2 regions of the Thalassotalea maritima genome follow, and region 2 is predicted to be linked to the other one. Evidence: predicted binding sites of a transcription regulator. Region 2 holds the regulator's gene; the other holds the start of a gene.
What was found. Region 2 encodes NrdR, which represses ribonucleotide reductase genes. Its sites were predicted from a motif close to AAACACNANATNTNGTGTTT; they were not measured.

Region 1 (3,180 bases), 1.4 Mb from region 2:
TTGATAGTCTAATAGGCTATCTAGAGCGCGTACAGCAATATCTGCAAGCCCTTCAAGCTCATCAAGAGAGTCTATTTTACCTAAGTTAAATGCTGATAACGTACATAGGGCAATTTCACCATCCGGATCGTTAACGTTATTCAGTGGCTTGGTTGGTAGCGCAATCTCTAAACATAAGTTTGATTGACGAACCGGCGCCACTTTTGGATCAAACGGACTGTGGGTATTACAGTGGTCAACATTTTGTAGATAAATACGACCTGTTGATGCACGCTCTTGGGCAAATAGAGTAAATAACTCGATTGCTTTAATACGCTTTTTACGGATGCTGTTGTCGTTTTCATATTGCACGTACAGTTTTTCGAATAGCGCTTGATCTTCGAAAAATGCATCGTATAAACCCGGTACGTCAGACGGGCTGAATAAGGTGATGTAGTCACCTTTGATCAGACGTTGGTACATGGTCTTGTTAAATTGCACGCCGTAATCTAAGTGGCGAACACGGTTTTCTTCAACACCACGGTTGTTCTTTAGCACCAATAAGCTTTCAACTTCTAAATGCCAAAGCGGGTAGAATAAGGTCGCGGCACCGCCACGTACACCACCTTGCGAACAGCTTTTAACCGCCGTTTGGAAGTGTTTGTAAAATGGAATACATCCGGTATGGAATGCTTCACCATCGCGAATAGGGCTACCAAGAGCGCGAATACGACCTGCGTTAATACCAATACCGGCACGTTGCGAGACATATTTTACAATAGCGCTTGATGTGGCGTTAATTGAGTCTAAGCTATCGCCTGTTTCAATCAATACGCATGATGAAAATTGACGAGTTGGCGTACGAACCCCCGCCATAATTGGCGTCGGCAGTGAAATCTTAAAGGTCGAAATCGCATCATAGAAGTTGCGCACATAATCCATACGTGACGCTTTATCGTATTTTGCGAATAAACATGCCGCAACTAGCACATAAAGAAATTGAGCACTTTCGTAAATCTCACCTGATACGCGATTTTGAACTAAATACTTACCTTCAAGCTGTTTTACCGCAGCATAACTGAAGTTTTTGTCGCGATCGTGATCGATAAAGGCGTCCATTTGCGCAAATTCGTCGGCATTGTAATCTTCCAGCAAGTGCTGATCATATTTGCCCAGCTCAACCATTTTTTGTACGTGTGCGTACAAGGCCGGTGGTTCATATTGACCAAACGCTTTTTTGCGTAAATGGAAGATCGCAAGACGTGCCGCCAAATATTGATAATCTGGGGTTTCTTCCGAAATTAAGTCGGCTGCTGATTTAATGATCGTCTCATGAATATCTTCGGTTTTAATGCCATCATAAAACTGAATGTGAGATTTGATCTCGACTTGTGACACCGATACCGAGTCGAGTCCCTCCGATGCCCACGCGATGACTTTATGAATTTTTTCTAAATCGATTGGCTCTTTTTCACCATTACGTTTGGTGACAAAAAGGTTATTGTTCATGAATGACCTGTCAGTAAAGTTTTTGTACATAAGCTTCGTCTTGATATCGAGGCAAAGGGCAGTAATACCTGATCTGCTTCCCTGCATGTTGTTGTTATTAAATTATCAGTGCTGCTGCACAGCAAACGTAGCCGCAGCTACGCGTATTTATCACCCTAATTGCACATTTTGTCATCAAGTACGTATGCACTATATCTAGGGGTTTTAAAACTGTATTGTCACAAGATAATGAGGTTTGACGTCTAATGCAAGCCCTACATCTTGTGGTTAAATTGTGGAAAAATCACTTGCGTAAATTGGGTTAGTAATAACTTACATCAAAGGCGTTGAATTGGCGATAATCGGCAAAAATGCAAGATCTTTTTTTAGGTGAAAAACTTTTTTATTATCTTTTTGTGACAAATATAACGGATATTATAGCTAATTTTACTAAGAGATATTAAGGCTATGAAAATACAGGAATTTATCGATCTGGTCATTCTTTAATCGAAGTGCTTGCTGGCAATGGTTGGCTGTGGATTGTGAAAATAATCTTGGCATTGATTTGTCAGTGGGAGATCAGAATGTATATCACCGCATTTTGCGATGTGTGTTTGTCGGGCTCGGCTCTGTGACGATAGCAAAAGCATGACCTAGGCAATTCGTGAAAAAGAGAAGGCGTATGAAAAAGGCGCATTGCGGTATCGCTGTGCGCCTTGTTGGTGTCTTATTATCGGGCAAACTATTGCCGAATGCGATTAATCCTGACTTACTTTTCGACAGGCGATGATGTAGTTGACATCAAGGCCATCGGCTAACTTATGGTTTTCGGTTAATGGGTTGTAATGAATACCGGTGGCATCGAAGCAGTGTAAGTTGTTTTGCTCTGCCCAACCAATCAACTGCGAAGGGCGGATAAACTTGTCCCAATCGTGGGTACCGTTGGGTACCAATTTTAACACTTTTTCTGCACCGACAATCGCAAATAAATACGACTTCATGGTTTTATTTAGCGTTGAAAAGAATACATAACCACCAGGTTTCACTAAATCACTGCAGGCTTTTACAATCGATTGGGGATCGGGTACATGCTCAAGCATTTCCATGCACGTGACCACGTCGTATTGCTCGTGCTCAGCAGTGGCTTTATCTTCGACAGGGATTTTTTGGTAATTAACCGAGACACCCGCTTCTAAAGCATGCAAGCGCGCGACATTAAGTGGCTCTTCACCCATGTCGATACCCGTTACCTTAGCGCCAAGCTTAGCCAAACTCTCTGCCAAGATACCGCCGCCACAGCCGACATCGATGATGTTCAAATCAAATAGGTTGCCTACATGCGATTGAATAAAATTACGGCGCAATGGATTGATTTGGTGCAGCGGTTTAAAATCGCCCTCTAAATCCCACCATTGATGGGCAATACGTTCAAACTTGGCGATTTCGTCCGGGTTTACATTTACTGGCTTGGTCATAAATAAAGCAGCTTAGCTATTTGGTAAATAAAGCCGATTCTAGCGTAACTTGTGCGCCGATATCAAAAGTTTTACCACAGGTAGCTATGATTTAATGAAGCAGTGCCTATTGTTAATTGCTGGGCACCAGTCTGAACGCGACTACTTTGTTTCGTCTTTCTGATCTTTTTGCGCTTTCAACTCTTTATAGGCTGCAGGTACACTCAACGATGGATGGACCCAATCAAACAAGGCATAG
Region 2 (3,180 bases):
AGACTTAGTGGTAGAGATCCCTAAGTACACCGTTAATATGGTGTCTGAAAACCACTAATCACGCTCTTCTATACGCTCATTATGCAAAGGCCCGTTCGGGCCTTTGTTGTTTTTACCCTCTTGAATTGTAAATCCCTCGGAAGCCACAAAAATAAAGGCAATTTACCGTGTACAACGTCTGCCTGATCGGGCAAAATATGCAACTATAAATATGACTAATAATTACACATCTTCATTAGATTAATCAGAGGGAAAATCCATGCTAACTCGTGATATGAATATTGCTGACTTCGACCCAGAGTTGTACGACGCAATGACCAAAGAAGTAGAGCGTCAAGAGCATCATATCGAACTTATCGCGTCAGAAAACTACACAAGTCCACGCGTATTAGAAGCTCAAGGCTCACAATTAACTAACAAATACGCTGAAGGTTACCCTGGTAAGCGTTACTACGGCGGTTGTGAGTTCGTTGACATCGCTGAAGAGTTAGCTATCAAACGTGCTTGTGAGCTATTCGGCGCAGATTACGCTAACGTACAGCCGCACGCAGGTTCACAAGCAAACTCTGCGGTATTTATGGCGCTTTGTACGCCAGGCGCTAAAGTTTTAGGTATGAGCCTAGCACACGGTGGTCACTTAACTCACGGTAGTGGCGTTAACTTCTCTGGTAAAATGTACGAGCCAATTCAGTACGGTCTACACCCAGAAACTGGCGATATCGACTACGAAGAAGTTGAGCGTTTAGCACTAGAGCACAAGCCTGAGATGATCGTTGCTGGTTTCTCTGCATTCTCTGGTATCGTTGATTGGGCGCGTTTCCGTGAAATCGCTGACAAAGTGGGCGCTTACCTTATGGTTGATATGGCCCACGTTGCAGGCCTTATCGCAGCGGGTTTATACCCGAACCCACTACCACATGCGCACGTTGTGACTACGACTACTCATAAAACATTAGCGGGTCCTCGTGGCGGTCTTATCTTATCGGCATGTGGCGACGAAGCCATTTACAAAAAGCTTAACTCAGCGGTATTCCCTGGTGGCCAAGGTGGCCCATTAATGCACATCATCGCAGCGAAAGCGGTAGCATTTAAAGAAGCATTAGCGCCAGAGTTTAAAGAGTATCAACAAAACGTATTAAGCAACGCTAAGACCATGGTTCGCGTATTACAAGAGCGTGGCTATAAAGTTGTTTCAAATGGTACAGAAAACCACTTGTTACTTCTTGATCTAATCGATAAAGATATCACGGGTAAAGACGCTGATGCAGCGCTTGGCCGCGCGTTTATCACCGTAAACAAAAACTCGGTACCAAATGACCCTCGTTCACCGTTTGTTACCTCAGGTTTGCGTTTAGGTACTCCAGCAATTACTCGTCGTGGTTTTGGTGAAGCAGAAACGGCAGAGCTTACTGCTTGGATCTGTGATATCCTTGATGACATTAATAACGAAGCGACGATTGACGCGGTTCGTGAAAAAGTTATCGAGCTTTGTTCACGCTTCCCAGTTTATGCCTAATAGCAGATAACCTCATTATCGATAAAATGGCCGCTTCATGCGGCCATTTTTGTCTCTGACGTTAATATTTTTAATTTTTGTTTGTGCTACTGGTTTTCGCTGATTAATAAAAACATAGAGCTACGTTTTTTATTTTGCTAAAGTGACGCCAAGAAACTTTATGAGCTGAAATATCATGTATTGTCCGTTTTGTGCAGCAACTGAAACTAAGGTCATCGACTCTCGTTTAGTCAGTGACGGCCATCAAGTACGCCGTCGTCGCGAATGCCTTGAATGCAAAGAGCGCTTTACCACCTTTGAAGGTGCAGAACTGGTCATGCCACGTATTATTAAGCGCGATGGTTCCCGCGAACCGTTTAATGACGATAAATTGCGCAGTGGCTTGTTACGAGCTCTTGAAAAGCGCCCAGTAAGTATTGAAAGTATTGAGCGCTCAATTAACAACCTTAAATCGAAGTTGCGTGCTACTGGCGAGCGTGAGGTGCAAAGTGAATTACTTGGTAGTATTCTGATGGATGAGCTAAAAGGCTTAGATAAAGTCGCTTATGTGCGCTTTGCTTCGGTCTATCGCTCATTTGAAGATATTCGCGAATTTGGTGAAGAAATCGCACGTTTGGGTGATGATTAACGATTCAGTCAATATAAGCTCTCTTTCACGTTCGCGAAATCAGCGAGCAAAAGCCACACTGCAAAAAACATAGCATGGTTAATACACACGAACATTTTATGCAGCTAGCGGTTCAGCTAGCAAAACATGGTTTATACACAACATCACCTAATCCTCGTGTGGGTTGTGTTTTAGTAAAAGATGGCGGTATAGTCGGCCAAGGTTACCACCTGAAGGCTGGGAGTGGCCATGCAGAAGTGAATGCGATACGTGATGCAGGAGATGATGCTCGTGGTGCTACGGCATATGTCACTTTAGAGCCGTGTAGTCATTATGGTCGTACACCACCGTGTGCTAAAGGTTTGATTGATGCCGGCATCACCCGAGTGGTTTATGGCATGCAAGATCCTAATCCATTGGTGTCAGGACGTGGCATAGCTATGCTAAAAGAAGCGGGAATCGAGTGTGTAGGTCCGGTGCTTGAACAAGCATGCCGGGAGTTAAATCCTGGTTTTATTCAACGCATGGTAACAGGAAAACCATTAGTTCGCTGTAAATTGGCAGCAAGTCTTGATGGCAAAACGGCGATGGCTAGCGGAGAGAGTAAGTGGATTACCGGCTCAGCTGCACGCGCCGATGTACAACATTATCGCGCTCGAAGCTGTGCGATTATTAGCGGCGCCGATACCGTACTTACCGATGATGCGAGATTAAACGTTAGAGCTGAACAGCTGTATTTGCATGGCGACAGTGATGCATTCAAGCTAGCTACTGAGCAAACAGTTCGTCAACCGGTTCGAGTTATTATTGATACCAAGCAACGTTTATCTCCTGATTTAGCGCTATTCTCTATAGAGTCGCCGATAATCTTGGTACGTATTGCTGGGCATAATCTTGAAAACTCAGTAGTTTGGCCTCATTTTGTAGAGCAGTTGCTGGTCAAGGAAAAAGATGGCCAAGCGGACCTTTGTGATTTAGTGAAGCAATTAGCAAAGCGTGGCTTTAATGAGCTTTGGCTAGAAAGCGGTCGAGTCCTTAGTGGGGCATTTTTTAAAGC

Region 1: the regulator NrdR is predicted to act here: its motif matches at 1,738-1,757, upstream of nrdA (class 1a ribonucleoside-diphosphate reductase subunit alpha).

Annotation. Positions count from the first base shown of each region.
Region 1 covers NZ_CP166919.1:2,167,140-2,170,319, reverse strand. Annotated here, with positions in the region: gene nrdA (class 1a ribonucleoside-diphosphate reductase subunit alpha) at 1-1,488, opposite strand, end outside; gene ubiG (bifunctional 2-polyprenyl-6-hydroxyphenol methylase/3-demethylubiquinol 3-O-methyltransferase UbiG) at 2,226-2,942, opposite strand; gene ACAX20_RS09635 (MBL fold metallo-hydrolase) at 3,084-3,180, opposite strand, start outside.
Region 2 covers NZ_CP166919.1:730,979-734,158, forward strand. Annotated here, with positions in the region: gene fdx (ISC system 2Fe-2S type ferredoxin) at 1-58, shown strand, start outside; gene glyA (serine hydroxymethyltransferase) at 260-1,516, shown strand; gene nrdR (transcriptional regulator NrdR) at 1,692-2,144, shown strand; gene ribD (bifunctional diaminohydroxyphosphoribosylaminopyrimidine deaminase/5-amino-6-(5-phosphoribosylamino)uracil reductase RibD) at 2,219-3,180, shown strand, end outside.